Regions from separate parts of the Streptomyces sp. NEAU-W12 genome, predicted to be linked through region 1. Evidence: riboswitches for the same ligand, from Rfam matches in the RefSeq annotation. Region 1 holds a riboswitch; each other region holds the start of a gene.
The links. A riboswitch is a leader RNA that binds a small molecule or an ion and turns the genes downstream of it on or off. The one in region 1 is predicted to bind cobalamin.
Positions count from the first base shown of each region.

Region 1 (5,283 bases):
GACGGGCTCCCCGAGGGCCTGCCCGACGGGCCGTGCGAGCGTCTTCTCCCGCGCGAACCGGACCCGTACGGGCAGGATGCCGAGCCCGTCGACCCGGCCGGCGCGGCTCTCCACGTCGTCCTCGATGCGCTCGCCGAGGATCTGGAAGCCGCCGCAGATCCCGAGCACGGGCCGCCCCTCGGCCGCCCGCCGTCTCAGCGCGTCGGCGAGTCCGCGCTCCCGCAGCCACTGGAGCGCCCGTACGGTGCCGCGCGTGCCCGGCACCACCACGAGGTCGGCGTCGGCCAGTTCCTCGGGCCGGTCCACGAAGCGGACCACGACGCCCGGTTCGGCGGCCAGCGCGTCCACGTCCGTGAAGTTGGACATCAGCGGCACCGCGCACACGGCGACCCGCAGCACGTCCTCGCCGACCGGCGCGGTGACCGCGGACTCCCGCACGGCGCCCCGCAGGGACACGGCCAGCCCGTCCTCCTCGTCGATGCCGAGCCCGTGGCGGAAGGGCAGCACGCCGTAGGTGCGCCGCCCGGTCAGACCGTGCAGCATGTCCAGGCCCGGTTCGAGGAGTGACACATCGCCCCGGAACTTGTTCACCAGGAACCCGGCGACCAGTTCCTGGTCCTCGGGGGAGAGCAGCGCGACGGTGCCGAAGAAGGAGGCGAAGACGCCGCCGCGGTCGATGTCGCCGACGACGAGGACGGGGAGCCCGGCGTTCCTCGCGATCCCCATGTTGACGATGTCGGTGCGCCGCAGATTTATCTCGGCCGGGCTGCCGGCCCCTTCACAGATCACCGCGTCATACGTGCCCCGCAACTGCGCGAGACAGTCCAGCACCGTGCCCAGGAGCTGCTGCTGCCGCCCGCCGTGGTAGCCGCGCGCGCTCAGCTCGCCGACCGCCCGGCCCAGCAGGACGACCTGGCTGCTCCGTTCCCCGCCGGGCTTGAGCAGCACCGGGTTCATCAGCGCGTGCGGCTCCACCCGGCAGGCCTGGGCCTGCATGGCCTGCGCCCGGCCGATCTCGGCGCCCTCCCGCGTCACGAACGAGTTCAGCGACATGTTCTGCGCCTTGAACGGCGCGACCTTGACGCCCTGCCGTACGAGCCACCGGCAGATCCCGGCGGTCACCACGCTCTTGCCGGCGTCCGATGTCGTACCGGCGACCAGCAGGCCCCCACCGCTCATGACGTACGTCCCTTCCCACGGTTCCCACGGCGTGCCGTCCGCATCACCGACCGTGTCACCGCTCGCACCGCGGGCCGTGCGACGGCGCCGGCACCGAGCGCCAGCCAGCCGATGCGGCGCGAGAGCCGCACCGCGCGGTCGATGTCCGCCACGGTCACGGCACGGCCGCCGCCGTTGAGGACGGGCCGGTGCTCGACCCGCCCGGCGTAGGACAGCGTCCCGCCGAGCCGCACGCCGAGCGCGCCCGCGAAGGACGCCTCCACGGGCCCTGCGTTGGGACTCGGATGACCGGCGGCATCCGCGCGCCAGGCCCGCACCGCTCCCCGGGGGTCCGGCCCGGCCGCCGAGGCGAGGACGGCGGTCAGTCGCGCTCCGGGCCACCCGGCGACGTCGTCGAGGCGCGCGGAGGCCCAGCCGTACCGCAGGTGGCGGGGGGACCTGTGGCCGACCATGGCGTCCAGGGTGTTGACGGCCCGGAACCCGAGCAGCCCCGGCACACCGGCGACGGCCCCCCACACCAGGGCGCCCACCACGGCGTCGGAGGTGTTCTCGGCGACGGACTCCACGACCGCGCGGGCGATCCCGTCGGCGTCCAGCGCCTGCGGGTCCCGCCCGCACAGGTGCGGCAGCCGTGCCCGCGCCGCCGCGAGGTCCCCGGACTCCAGGGCGCGCCCGACGGCGCGGGCCTCTTGGGCCAGCGACGTCCCTCCGACGACGGCCCAGGTGGCCGCGCCGGTCAGGGCCACCGAGGCGGCGGGGGAGGACCGTACGCAGCGTGCGGCCAGGCTCCCCAGAGCGACGGCCCCGCCGACGCAGACGGCGGTGTGCAGCGCGCCCCGGCCCCGGTCGTCCCGCCACAGCATGTGTTCCACGGCAGCCGCGGCCCGTCCGAAAGCGGCGACCGGATGCCCGCGGCGGGGATCGCCGAGGAGGAGGTCGCCGAGGAGGCCGGCAGCGGCGCCGTACGCGAACGCGCGATCGCCACCCATGGGTTCAACCGGGGAGGGATCCGGTGCGGGCGGTGGCCCCGAGCGGGGGCGGGGTGTCGCTGGTCGACCTCGACAGGCAGCCGGGCATGGCGATATGTCCTCACTCAGGGTGTCCGCGCCCTGGTTCGACGAGACCGGCGGCGAGAGTTCCTGGCTCCCGGGGTGGTTCACCCCGGTGACAGTGGCGGGACCGCGCCGGAATCGCACCGGCTTCCTCTCCTGCCGCCCGTATTGGCTCCGGCAGTCCACCATGGTCCGGAAGAACCGTCAACTTGCCGTTGACCTGCGGGGCTGAAGTGTGCCGAGGCCCACAGAGGGCTTCCGGGGGGTGAACCCCGAAGGCGGCACGGGCACGACGAACGGGCGGTGCGGAGGCGACGCGCCCCGCACCGCCCGTCGGACGGGCCGTCAGGCCATGATCAGGTAGATCCCGTACGCCACCGCCGCCGCGCACGCCGCGAAGCAGGCGTAGGCGCCGGTGACCGCGAGGACCGCGGACCCGCCCCGGGCCGCGGCCCGTTCACGGCGGGACAGGCCGGTGATGCCCAGGGTGAACAGGGCCACCAGGGCCACGGTGACCACGAGGCTGACGCCGAAGACGGAACCGAGGGCGGCCCAGTCGATCTTCATGGTGCTCTTCTTCCTTCGCGTCCTGCTGGGGGGTCAGACCGTGGTCCTGGCCGGAGGGGCCGTCGGGTCGGCGGGGGCCGGGACGGTGGCCGAGAGCTCGTCGCTCACGTGGCCCGCCGGCGGGGTGGCCACCGCGGCCATGGCCGCGGTCACGACGCCGCCCTGCTCCTCGTCCGTCTCGTCGGTGCCGTTCACGTTGGTGTGGTCGACGACCTCGCGCCGGGAGATCTTCCAGATCGCCGCGCTGGATCCGACCAGGAAGACGGCGACGAGGGCGGTGCCCCAGCCGCCGAAGCCGCAGACCCACTCGGCGATCGCCGCGACCAGGGCCGCCGCCGGCAGCGTCAGACCCCAGGCGACGAACATCCGGGTGGCCGTCGACCAGCGGACCACACCGCCCTTGCGGCCCAGGCCCGCACCCATCACCGAACCGGAGACCGAGTGCGTGGTGGACAGGGAGAAACCGAGGTGGGAGGAGGCCAGGATGACCGTCGCGGCGCTCGTCTGGGCGGCGAAGCCCTGCTGCGGCTGGAGGTCGGTCAGGCCCTTGCCCATGGTGCGGATGATGCGCCAGCCGCCGAGGTAGGTGCCGAGCGCGATGGCGATGCCCGCGGAGAGGATGACCCACATCGGCGGGTCGGAGTCCGGGGCGAGGGTGCCGCCGGCGACCAGGGCCAGGGTGATGATGCCCATGGTCTTCTGGGCGTCGTTGGTGCCGTGGGCCAGGGAGACCAGGCCGGCCGAGGCGATCTGTCCGGCCCGGTACCCCTTCTCGGAGGCCTTGCTGTCGGCCGACCGGCGGCCCATGCGGTAGGTCAGCCGGGTCGCGAACATCGCGGCCAGGCCGGCGACCAGCGGCGCGGCGATCGCGGGGATCAGCACCTTGGTGACCAGGACGTCGCCGTGCACCGCGCCGAAGCCCGCCGAGGCGACGGTGGCGCCGATCAGGCCGCCCATCAGGGCGTGCGAGGAACTGGACGGCAGACCGACCAGCCAGGTCAGGAGGTTCCAGAGGATCGCGCCGACCAGTGCGGCGAAGATGACCTCGGGACGGATGCCGGCCTCGTCGACGAGGCCCTTGGAGATCGTGTTGGCGACCTCCACGGAGAGGAAGGCGCCCACCAGGTTGAGGACGGCGGACATGGCCACCGCCACCTTGGGCTTGAGAGCACCGGTCGAAATGGTCGTCGCCATCGCGTTCGCGGTGTCGTGGAAACCGTTCGTGAAATCGAACGCGAGTGCGGTTACCACCACAATCGCGAGGATCAGCGAGAAGCTTTCCATTTACCCAGGCAATCGTTCGAAGTCATTGGCGCGTTGAACGTAGGCAACCTGGATGAACGGAAGATGAACTGGGATGGGCATTGGGGTGACTGTGATGAATCCGACGGCTCCATGGCCGGCCGGAGACGGGTGCGGACGGGCAGTCGGGGGCGGAAGGCACGCCGTTGAAGAGATTCCGGTCACCCGGCAGGATCACGGCATGGCTGAGCGACAGGTCGACCGGCGGGGCGCGAGGAAGCGGCGGGGGCGGCAGGCGAGCGACGAGGAGGCCCGCGCCTGGACCGTCCTCGTCGGGACGGCCCGCAGGACCGTCGCGGACGGGCTCGTCGTCGGGACCTCCGGCAACGTCTCCCTGCGGGTGGGGGAGACCGTGCTGGTCACCCCCTCCGGCGTGCCCTACGACCGGCTGGCGCCGGACGACGTCACCGGCGTCGACCTCACCGGCCGGCAGGTCCTCGGCACCCTGGTCCCGACCAGCGAGCTGCCCATGCATCTCGCGGTGTACCGCACGACCGGCGCCCGCGCGGTGGTGCACACCCACGCCGTGCACGCGACGGCCGTCTCCACGCTCGTCGACGAACTCCCCCCGATCCACTACATGGCCGCCGCGCTCGGCGGCCCCGTACGGGTGGCCCCGTACGCGACCTACGGCACCGACGAACTGGCCGGGAACATGCTGCGCGCCCTCGAGGACCGCACCGGCTGCCTCCTCCAGAACCACGGCACCGTCACCCACGGCACGACCCTCGACCAGGCCTACGACCGCACCGCCCAGCTGGAGTGGATGTGCAGGCTCTGGCTGACCGCCTCGTCCGTCCCCGGCCGCTCCCCGAACCTCCTGTCGGCCGACCGGCTCGCAGAGGTCACGCACCGCCTGCAGAGCTACGGCCAGTACGGCTGACCGGCGGGCGGCGGTGGCGGCCGCCCGGAGCGGCCGGCCGCCACTGGCGTCTCCACCGGTGGGGCGTCCACCGGTGGGGCGTCCACCGGCCGGGTGGCTGGTTTCCGGGCCTGCCGGCCGGCGGAAGCCCCCCGGACCGGCCGCGGGCTCACGGGTCCACGGGCAGCGAGGCCGGACCGGCCGGTATCGGAGGGCGCCGGTGGTGTGGCCCGGAGCGGCCGGCCGCCGGCGGCGTCTCCCGCGGCGGGGCGTCCACCGGCGGGGCGACCGCGCGACCGCGACCGCGCCCTCGGCGGCTCG
Region 1 covers NZ_JAPJDM010000002.1:382,309-387,591, forward strand. Annotated here, with positions in the region: gene ORI94_RS03950 (cobyric acid synthase) at 1-1,179, opposite strand, end outside; gene ORI94_RS03955 (cobalamin biosynthesis protein) at 1,176-2,168, opposite strand; cobalamin riboswitch at 2,290-2,452, opposite strand; gene ORI94_RS03960 (hypothetical protein) at 2,577-2,798, opposite strand; gene ORI94_RS03965 (inorganic phosphate transporter) at 2,832-4,082, opposite strand; gene ORI94_RS03970 (class II aldolase/adducin family protein) at 4,282-4,983, shown strand.

Region 2 (5,283 bases), on a different contig from region 1:
TTCGAGGAGCGGGACGGGGAGCCCCGCTACCTCGCCGGGCACGACGACGGAGGGACCCCGCACAACGCGACGCTCGCGGTCCGGCTCGTCAAGGGCCGCCGCTACTTCGTCCGGATCCGCCTGTACTCCGCACGGGGTTCGGGCGAGACGGCGGTCATGTGCTGGTAGCAGCACCGGGCCGCTGCGACGGACGCCACGACCACTGTCCGGCGCCGGGGGAGCGGTCGGACGTCGGTCACCTTCGGGGGAGGGTGGCCGGCGCCCGGCCCACGCCACCCGCCGGCCCCACGGGACCGGACACGCCTTTGCGGGGAGCGGCGGTCGGCAGGGGCGCTCAGTAAGGGCGGTCGCCGGCGATGGCGACGCGCTCGGCGACCCGGCGCCCGCTGCCGTAGTCGTTGACGGCGTAGTGCTGGGTGGCGCGGTTGTCCCAGAAGGCGATGTCCCCCGGCTGCCAGCGAAAGCGCACCTGGAACTCCGGAACGTGCGCCTGCTGGAAGAGGTACCGCAGCAGCCGGTCGCTCTCGTCGCGGGTCATCCCCGTGATGTGGGTGGTGAAGGAGGTGTTCACGAACAGCATGCGCCGCCCGGTCTCGGGGTGGGTGCGCACGACCGGGTGCTCCACGGGCGGGAACCGGTCCTGATGGGGGATCAGCCGCTCGGGCCCGTAGAACCTGGCGAAGCCGGGGATGAAGTCGTGCACGGCCCGGGCGCCCTCGATGCGGTCCTTCACCTCCTGGGGAAGGTTGTCGTAGGCGGCCGCCATGTCCGCCCACATGGTGTCCCCGCCGAACGGGGGCACCTCGCGCACCTGGAGGACGGCGCCGAGCGCGGGCCGCTCCCGGAAGGTGACGTCGGCGTGCCAGACGTTCTCGTAGGTCGGGGTGGCCGGGTCACGCTTGTCGAAGCGGACGACGTCCTCGGTGGAACCGGTGGCGAGCAGCGGGTTCGTCTCCAGCTCGCCCCAGTGGCCGGCGAAGGCGCGCTGCTGGTCGGAGGTGAGGTGCTGGCCGCGGAAGAACAGCACCTTCCACTCCAGCAGGGCCCGGTTGAGTTCCTCGTGAAGCCCGGGGCCGAGCGGGCGTGCGAGGTCGACGCCCTTGATCTCGGCGCCGATCGTGCGCGCCTGCGGGACGACGTCGAACCGTTCGTAGGGGCGTTCCTGCTGCCCCTCGGGCAGCCGGCGCAGTGTGCGCCGTCCCTCGTGCATCCCGTCCTGCGGGATGCGCGCTTCGCGCAGGCCGACGGCCGGACCAGCGTGCGTGACGGTCATGAAGTGCTCCTTCTCGTGTCTGCGCTTCGCCGCGGTGTCCGGCGTCCGCGGGAGACGGGCGTGCGGACGGCCTTGGAAACGGCCGGGACGGCCGGGGCGGTGATGTCCGGGGCGTCCGCCGCAAGGACGGGAGCGCGGTCCGGTTTCAGGGTCGGGGTGCGTCGAGCCTGCGGCTCAAAGGCAGCCGGTTATCGACCGGAGCGTTCACAGCCGATTCGGTCCGGGACGCGCAGAGGCCCCGTCGTCGTGTTGAACCGGTGTGTGGTCACGGCACTGATTGTGGGATCCGCGCCGCACTCTGTCAACGGGGCGTCACCGGGAGGAAACGGCGGACGCGTGGAGGCCCGGCGTCACCGGGGTCCGCCCCGCCCCGTGCGGGGTGGTCCACCCCTGCCGGAACGCCGGCCTGCGCGGAGCCGGTGGGCCGGTGCGGCGCTCCGGTTGCGGCTCGCCTCATGGCCCGTCCCGACCGGCCAGGCAGCAGTCACCGCATTTCGAGCCGTTCGGTGCACGGTAGTAGAGGCAGCAACTGCGGCGCCGGAACGTGAGATCGGGCCCGGTGATCGTTCCCGTGCCCGCGAGCCGTCCGGTACCCAGCAGCTCGGTCGTGAGGCCGGTCAGCGGCTCGCGCAGCCCGGGGCGGGCCCTCAGCAGGGCATGGGCCGCCCCGACGAGTGCGGAGGCGGCGTTCCCGTCCAGCAGGCGCGGAGCGATCCTGACGCGGAGTCCGGCCGCGAGCCCTCGCAGATGGCCCATCACCTGCTCGTTGAGGGCGAGAGCGGGTTCGGGCAGCCGCTCGGCGTGCCAGCCGGCGGGGCGGGGCAGCCGGAGGGCCGGTCCGTCGTCGGCACGCTGCAGTTCCGTCAGGTCCGGGACGATCCCGTGCAGCAGTGCGCAAGCGAGGGCGGGGGACCACAGGCGTGCCGCGTGTCCGAGGTGGGCGATGGACACGTCGATCCGCGGTTCGCGGGTGTGGTGCCGGTGCGCCACGGCCTCGGCCAGGTCGGTGAAGCCCCTCGCATAGGAGTGGTCGAGCGGATGCCAGCCCTCGTCCCGGCCACCGACGTGCACGGCGAAGAAACCGCCGAGGGCCGCCACGTCCTGGAGAGCCGCGGCGACGGCCCCGGCAGAGGCCCGGGCATGTTCGGTCATGTCGGGGCGCTTCCTTTCCGGCGGGTGTACCGGCGCAGGGCCGGTGAGGGGGCGAGCGCGGTCTCAGGAAGCCGTACGCCGTCGCGGCGGCGTGATGGCGTACAGGTCGAGGATGTCCGGTGGGGGCACTACGCCGGGTCCGCCGGCGCGTGCCCAGGCGGCGATGTCCTCGGTGGCGTCCGGGTCGTTGACCAGTCCGAGCCAGACGGGCCGGGCGCCGGCGGCCCGGCCCGCCGCGGAGGGCTGGACGACGATGACGTTGGCCTGTTCGCACACGTCCAGGCACGCGGACACCCGTACCGGTACCTCCGCGCGCAGGCGCGCCGTCTGCGCCGCGTGGTCGACACCGGTCACCTTCGGGCTGCCACAGCAGCAGTCCCTGCACACGACCACTCGGCAGGGCGCCGGGGCGGGCTCCGAGGCCGCGACGTCGACGGACGTCGCTTCGGCCCTGCTCACGCCGTCAGGCATGCGGCATCGTTCCTCTCTTCCGGGGAGATCCGCCCCGGTGACACGTCGAGGAGGCGACCGCGTGAGTCTCCTGGCTCTCGGGTCGATGCGCGCTCCGCGCCTTCCCACCCTGGTGCGGGCAGTGGTCATGTGCGGGGCTCGCTCGCCGATCACAGTGGCGGGACCGCGCCGGATTCACACCGGCTTCCTCGTTCCGCCGTCGCCTTGTCGTCGGCCATCATGGCATCGCGCGGGCTCTCGCACCACGGTGGCCTCCGTCCTCGTCCCCGAGGTGGCCGGCCGGGCGGACAGGGCGTGCGCGGTGCTCACGGAATCGGGCCGGGCCAAACGCGCGGTGCGCGTCGGGTCGTCGGGGTCGTGCGCGGACGGGAACGTCATTCCGTCTCTTGGGCGTGCGGTGCCGTCGCGGGCGGCTCGGCCGGACGGTCCCGTCCTCCGTCGCGGCCGGACACCACGACGACAAGGAGTCCGACGACGGCCGCTGCGGCTGCGAGCCGTCCACCCGCCCGCGCCGCCCAGGCCGGCCGGCCCACCCCCCCGCGTCCCCGGGGCGTGCCCAGTTGCTCGGCCCTGCGGGCCGGCCGCAGCAACCGGAGCAGCAGGAGTACCGCGACCGGCAGCTGCAGCAGCCAGAGCACGGTGCGCGGCCACCCCCCGTACCAGACGTTGGTCCCGTACAGCAGGGTGTGCCACACGCTCAGCACGTACACGACGACGACGAACCGGTGCAGCCGTCGCCAGGCGTTCGCTCCGATGCGGTGCCGGACGTAGAACAACAGGCCCAGGGGGATCGCCAGATACAGGGCGCCCTGGCCGAGCGGGATGGCGACCCTGCCGGTCCCGGAGTCGTACCAGCCCGGCACGAAGCTGTCCGCGAAGCCCGCCCACAGCCGCTCGGCCCAGCCCGACTCCGCCTCGTAGCGGACGAGTTCCGCCGCGAACATCAGCGCGTGCGCGAGCATCAGGGCCATCGTGGTCAGGCTCGTGGTGCGGTGCCAGCGTTCCAGCACCCGCCGGGAGACCGGCAGCCGGGCGGGACGCGGTCCGGACAGCAGCAGTCCGAGCATCACCGTGCCCCACGCCCACAGCAGGCCCGACCACCCGAACGCCTGGCTGAGCAGGTACATCCAGTAGGTACCGGCGTCGGCCATGAACGGCATGACCGCGACCGTGTCGGAATCGCCCGAGCCCACACGCACGTACAGGAACACGAACACGGCCGCCGTGACCACCACCGCCGCGGTGGCGTCGGGCAGCGCGGAGCGCAGATCACCCCGCAGGGCGACACGGTCGGCGGGCGGGCGTTCTCGTCCCGGCCGGGCGGCGGTCCCGTCTTCGTCCGGATTCGCGTCTGACAGCATCGGGGCCTCCCGGGCACTGGCACCGCAGGGTTGGTGCGCGTGTGTCGTGGGGCAACCAGTCTGGCTGAGGGGACGGCACATCACCGATACCCGATCCGGCCAGAGCCCGGAGCGACGGCGAAGGCCGGCAGCTCACCGGTCCGCTGCGGGCCGCCGTCCCCGGCTCCTCACCGGGCCCGGTGGGCACCGCGGATCCGCCACCGCCGCACAGCCCGCGCGCGCAACCGCCCGGCTCCCCCGCCCCGGCTGCCGCACCACTCGCATTCAGGACAACCGCCGTTCCCCCACTGTCGCCGGGGCGCGGGTGCCTCTACGCTGATCCGCGCAGCCGGTTCGCGCCGCCCGTCCGCCCGGACGTCCGGTGGCGCGACGCAAGAGGGAACCCGGTGGGAATCCGGGACTGTCCCGCAGCGGTGAGTGGGAACGAACGCCGTCAAACGACACTGGGCCCGTGCCAGGGCCGGGGAAGTGACGGCCGGTAGGTGTCCGCGGATGTCCGGCGGGCGCGCCCACGAGTCCGAAAACCTGCCGCTGCGCCCGTGCGTCATGCGCGGGCTGTGCACGGTGACCTCGTGGACTGGGTCGGCGGTGCGGACGTCGCACGGCTTGCGTGTGACCGCGCCTCCTTCCCTTCCGGTGTGCAGGGCTCGGGACGGAGGAGAACGCGTGCGTGACCCAGCGAGCGCCCACCGGCTGTGCCGGTTCACGAACGCCTCGCCGCCCGGCGGACCGCGACGGGCCGGGCCGGCCCCGGCCGTGCGCGACCGGGGGGAACAGGGGCCGCCGGGCCGCGGCACCCTGTCCGGTGTCTGCCACGGCACCCTGGGCGAGCTGTACCAGGGACCGCTGCGGGCAGGTGCCGATCCGGACATCGCGGTGGTGTCCTTTCCCGTGAACCTCCACTCCTGGGTGTACTTCACCCCGGGGGCTGCGGCCGGTCCGCCGCAGCCACCACCGCTCGGCGAGAAGGCGGTGGCCGCGGCCCGGCTCTTCCTGGAGCACTACGGCCTCACCCTGCCGCCGGGC
Region 2 covers NZ_JAPJDM010000004.1:68,510-73,792, reverse strand. Annotated here, with positions in the region: gene ORI94_RS06540 (M12 family metallopeptidase) at 1-168, shown strand, start outside; gene ORI94_RS06535 (TauD/TfdA dioxygenase family protein) at 335-1,273, opposite strand; gene ORI94_RS06530 ((2Fe-2S)-binding protein) at 1,727-2,425, opposite strand; gene ORI94_RS06525 ((2Fe-2S) ferredoxin domain-containing protein) at 2,489-2,896, opposite strand; cobalamin riboswitch at 2,960-3,089, opposite strand; gene ORI94_RS06520 (ferric reductase-like transmembrane domain-containing protein) at 3,271-4,257, opposite strand; cobalamin riboswitch at 4,617-4,788, shown strand; gene ORI94_RS06515 (hypothetical protein) at 4,924-5,283, shown strand, end outside.
Region 2: linked by a shared signal. The riboswitch ahead of ORI94_RS06525 ((2Fe-2S) ferredoxin domain-containing protein) and the one ahead of ORI94_RS03955 (cobalamin biosynthesis protein) in region 1 are both predicted to bind cobalamin.

Region 3 (5,283 bases), on a different contig from region 1:
GCCACCCCCGACAGGACCAGACGCGTCGAGGTGATGCGTCCGCCGGTGCGGGCGGTGGAGTAGACGAGCAGCAGCGCGCCGAGCGCACCGGCGAACGCGGCGGCGGACAGGGAGAGGGGGCCGACGACGCTGACCCCGAAGACGATGACCGCGACCGCGCCGAGGGACGCCCCGGAGGAGACCCCGAGCAGGTAGGGCTCGGCGAGCGGGTTGCGGACCAGTGCCTGCAGGGCGGTGCCCACCACCGCGAGGCCGGCGCCGGTCACGGCCCCGAGCAGGACGCGCGGCGCCCGTACGTCCAGCACGATGGTCTCCCGTGCGCCGGACCAGTCCTGCCGCGTCCAGTCGGCGCCCAGCGCGTGCGTCACGATGCCCCAGACCTGGCCGGGCGGTACCCGGACCGAACCGATGGCCAGGCCCGCCGTCGCGGAGGCCACGAGCAGGACGGCCAGCACGAGCAGGACGCCGGTCATGGCCGTGCGGCCCTCCTCGCGCCCCTTTGCCGAAACCGGGCCGGCGGGGGCCCCGGTGACGGTGCCCGTCACCGGAAGCTCTGCGGATGCAGCCCGCGGGCCAGGTCCTCGACCGCGTACGCCGACCGGATACCGATCAGGGTCGCGGTCAGCGGCAGGACGACGAACCGCTCGTTCTCGACGGCGGGCACGTCGGCGAGGGCGGGCTGGGAGAGCAGGAACTCCTTCTTCTGTTCGACGCTGCCGGCGCCGGCGTAGTCGTAGAGGGCGATCACCTCGGGCCGGCGCTCGACCACCTGTTCCCAGGAGACGTCACCGAAGACCTCGTCGAGGTCGGCGAAGACGTTCCTCCCGCCGGCCAGCCGGATCAGCTCGGTGCCCAGGCCCTTGCCGCCCGCGGTGAAGGCGCTCTTGTCGCCGCTGTCGTAGACAAAGACCGGTACCTCCGGCTCCCCTCCGACGGCGGACGCGGCCTCGCCGACCCTGCCCCGGAGGTCGGCGACCAGTTCGTCGGCACGGTCGGACACGTCGAAGATCCGGCCTATGGTGCGGATCTCGGCGTAGGTGTCCTCCATCGTCAGCTGCTTCTTGCCGCAGTACTCGCGGTTGAGGTACGTGTCGATGCCGGCATCGGCGAACGCCTGGCGGGAGCGGCCCTCGTTCTCGGCGAAGGCGCTGCCGTAGCCGCCGTAGACGAAGTCGGGTCCGGTGTCGAGGATCTTCTCGAACGACGGTTCCCTCTCGGCGAGTTCCGGTATCGCCTCGAAGTCCTCCCTCAGGTTCGGCAGGACGGCCGAGTCGGGGAAGGCGGTGCCCACCATGCGGTCCTTCAGACCGAGGGCGAGCATCAGTTCCGCGGGGTGCTGGTGGACGGTGACCACCCGGGACGGCGGTGCGTCGTACGTCGTGCGCACACCGCAGTTGTCGATGGTGACGGGGAAGCCCTCGGCCGCGGCCGCGGTGGCCCCCGCGTCGCCGGTGCCGTCGCCGGACGAGCCGCAGCCGGCGGTCAGCAGGGCCGCCGACAGCGCGACCGCCGCGGCCGTCGTGCGAAGGGACCGGCGCTTTCGCGCAGGGGTGAGCAGGGGAAACACGTGAAGCCTCCTGGAGTCCGCGCTCCTCGGGACGGGCCCGCGACAGGCCAGTGTCCTGACTCCCGGATCGACGTTCCCCCCGCCTTCCCGCGCGGTGCGCAGTGGCGTGTCGGAGGGGCGCTCCCCGGTCACAGTGGCGGGACCGTGCCGGATTCGCACCGGCTTCCTGTCTCCCGTCGCGGCGATGACCACGTGATACTACGTTTCCCTGGGGCGGGGGCGAAAGGGCGTACGGGATCGGCCGTACGCCCCCACTCCCGTCAGGTCTCGCGGACAGCCCGCAGGACGAGCCGCTCGGCGTTCTCGTCGTAGGGACGGCCGTCGAAACCGCCGAAGACCTCCACGCGGGCGAAGCCCGCCTCCTCGGCCATGCGGCGCAGCTCCACCGCGCTGTACACGAACCACACCAGGGTGGCCCGCGTGACCCGCTCTCCGCGGACCAGCACCCAGTCGCTGCGCAACCGGGCCCAGTCGTCGAGCACGGTGTCGGTCTGCACCATCAGGTCGTCACCGCGCCGCACCACCTTGGGCGGGGCGACCCTGCGGGCCAGCAGTTCCTTGCCCGCCAGGTCCAGGACCAGGACGCCGCCCGGGACCAGGCAGGAGTGCATGGTGCGCAGCACGCGTACGTTGTCGTCGGGATCCTCGAAGTACCCGAACGACGTGAACATGTTGAGGACGACGTCGAAGCCGTCCGGCGCCTCGTACCGGCGCGCGTCGGCCCGTACGTAGGCGACCCGGGCGCCGGCGTCGGCCGACCGCTTGCGCGCCCGGTCCAGCATGGCCGGGCTGAGGTCCACTCCGGTCACCTCATGACCGCGGCGGGCGAGCGGCACGGTGAACACCCCCGGACCGCAGCACAGGTCCAGCACCCGCGATCCGGGCGGGAAGGACAGCAGGGGAGAGGTGTCCAGCAGCTCCTCGGCCTGCCGGTGGCGCTGCTCGGAGAAGAGGAAGTCGTGGAACTCGGTCCAGAAGTCATCGTCCTGGAACCCACCCGTCCGTGTCATGCCGCGTCAGCGCTCCTTCGTCGTTTCCGTGGGAGAGGTGCCGCTGTGGCCTGCGGTGGCGCAGCGGCAGGAGCAAAAGGGGAAGCAGGAGGCACTGAGCGGCGGCCAGGAGCCAGAACGAGCCGGTGTCCCCGGCCCGTTCGCCGAGACCGTACAGTTGCCCGCCCAGCAGACCGCTCGCGCAGGCGCCCAGGCCCGCGGCCAGCCGCTGCTGACCGAAGACCACGGCGTCGGAGCGGGCACTTCGGCGCAGTGCCTCCAGGTCGTTCTTCAGGAACAGCACGATGTCGCCCAGGGTGATCAGCGCACCGCCCGCAAGCAGTGCCGCACGGGTGCCGATCGCCAGGAGGGCCAGCCCGGCCGCCAGCCCCGTGAAACCGACGGCCAGGGCGAGGACGTACGGCGTGCGCCGGATCAGGCCGGAGGCGAGGGGCTGCACGACGACGACCAGCGTGAAGCAGAGCAGAAGCACCAGGCTGTAGAACTCGCTCGAGGCCCGCTCGACGGCGTACACCGCCAGGAAGTGCTGGAAGTGGAAGTAGAGGTAGAACGCCAGCGCGTTGGCGGCGAAAGGCACGACGGCCACACCGGCCAGGAGACCGCTGCGGCCGGTGTCCGGGGTGGAGGTCCCTTTCCCGTCCGCGTCGGGCAGCCGGGCGTGGCCCGCCGTGACCGCGAGGAACAGGGCCGTGACGGCCGCGAACAGCCAGCCGGGCGAGGACAGTACGAACGGCCCGGCGACCAGAGGGCCCACGGCCATGCCCGCGTTGAGCGCCGCGTTGCCCGCCGACAGGAACGCCGGACGACGTTCGTCGTCCACGCCGTGCACCAGGTACGCCTTGTTGGCCGGCAGGTAGAGCGCGGCGCCGCAGCACGTCAGGATCAGCGCGCCGACAGCCAGCGGCGGCCAGCGCAACGCCATCAGCAGGCCGACGAAACCGGCCGTGCGGACCAGGAGCGCCCACAGCATCGTGCGGCGCAGCCCGATCCGGTCCGCCAGCGCCCCGCCCACGATGCCGCCGGAGAACTGCACGAGGGAGGCCACGGCGAGGACGGCGCCGACCGCGCCGAGATTCATACCGAGCCGTTCATGCAGGAAGACCGACATGAACGGCAGGACCATGAAGCTGCCGAGCGGAATCAGGAAGGAGCTGAGCAGCAGGAAGCGCGGCGGGCCGTCGAGCGGGAACAGCCCGGTCCGCGGGCCCGCCTCCCGCGCGGTGCGGTCAGCCACCGGAGACCTTCCGTCCGGCGCGGTCGGGGAACGGGTGGGTGAGCACGCGCAGGGCGTTGGCCGCGGCCACCGCCCGGTGTGTGGCGAGCTCGGCCGTCTCGGCCTCGGCGTAGACGATGCCCGCGTACCCGCGGCTGTCGCCCAGGTGCTCGACGGGGTCGCCGATCCGCTTGACCGGGTACCAGGCCGGCGCTCCCGGCATGTCCGCCAGGCGGTCGAGCCCGGCGACCCCGGTGAAGACGCCGGGTGCGGCCGGGTACCCCAGGACGAAGGCCACGGCCGGACCACCGGGCGGCGCGGCGTCGATCAGGCGGGGCCGGCGGCCGAGAGCGGTCTCGACCATCGCCTCGTACACGTTGATGCCGAGCGCCCGGCACATGCCCTCGCCGACCAGCGCGCCGCCGATCCGGGGATTGACCTCCACCACCTCCGGGCCGTCGGCGGTCAGCACGAACTCGACGTGTGCGAAGCGGTCGGTGTACCCCAGGGCGGCCAGCACCTCACCGAGCCACTCCTCCAGCGACGCCCGCAGGTCCTCCGGGAGGGCCACGGGGAAGGCGGTGATCTCCTCACGGAAGTGCGGTTCCGGTGACATGAGTCTGCTGGCGACGCCGAGCAGGCGGGTGCGGCCCGCCCAGGTGAGGGTTTCGGCGCTGTACACCGGGCCGCTGAAGTAGGGCTCGGCGAACAGCCGGCCCTTCAGGTGCCGCCCGGCCGCCTCGCCCAGGGCGGCGTCCAGTTCCCCCACGGTCCGGATCAGCCAGACGTTCTGGCTTCCGGTGCCCGCGGTGTCCTTGAGGACCGCGGGCAGTCCGGCCTCCCTGAGCAGCAGTTCCCGTGTGCCGGCCGCGGAGCCGGTGATCTCGACGGCTCGTCCGCGCGTGAGCCCGGCCTCGTGCAACCGGTCGCGTACGGCAGCCTTGTCCCGGGTCAGCCGCAGGACGGCGGGATCGAGGCCGGGCAGGCCGAAGCGGGCGGTGAGGTCGGCTCCGGCCAGGGTCCAGGTGTCGGTGGAACTGATCAGGCCGCGCAGGTCGCGGGTCCGGTGCAGCAGGCCGGCCACCCGCTCCACGTCGAAGGTGTCGGTCTCGAGGACGTCGAGGGAGTCGGCGGGCAGCCGGTCCAGTTCGTACGCGTACCAGGAGGGGTCCCGGGTCAGCAGCAGCAGGCGCTCGCCGAGCGTGTCGGCGGCGCGCACCAGGTGTCCGAGCCCGAAGGTCAGTGACTCCAGGCAGACCACGGTCATACGGCCCGCTCCTTCCCGTGCGCCGGGCAGGCGGTGCGCTGCCACGTCATCCTCGACCAGGGCATGGTCATCTCCTCCGGGGCGCGGACCTCGGCCGGTTTCAGCGCGGCGGGGTCCTGGGCCTCCGTGTGCCGGGCGAAGACGCGCTCGACGTAACGGTGTCCGGTGTCGGCGCCGACGACCAGGTGCAGCCGGTCGGGACGGCGGCGGGCCTCGTGCGTCGCGG
Region 3 covers NZ_JAPJDM010000004.1:61,811-67,093, forward strand. Annotated here, with positions in the region: gene ORI94_RS06485 (FecCD family ABC transporter permease) at 1-545, opposite strand, end outside; gene ORI94_RS06490 (ABC transporter substrate-binding protein) at 542-1,558, opposite strand; cobalamin riboswitch at 1,598-1,772, opposite strand; gene ORI94_RS06495 (class I SAM-dependent methyltransferase) at 1,828-2,577, opposite strand; gene ORI94_RS06500 (MFS transporter) at 2,546-3,811, opposite strand; gene ORI94_RS06505 (ATP-grasp domain-containing protein) at 3,804-5,057, opposite strand; gene ORI94_RS06510 (cysteine synthase family protein) at 5,054-5,283, opposite strand, start outside.
Region 3: linked by a shared signal. The riboswitch ahead of ORI94_RS06490 (ABC transporter substrate-binding protein) and the one ahead of ORI94_RS03955 (cobalamin biosynthesis protein) in region 1 are both predicted to bind cobalamin.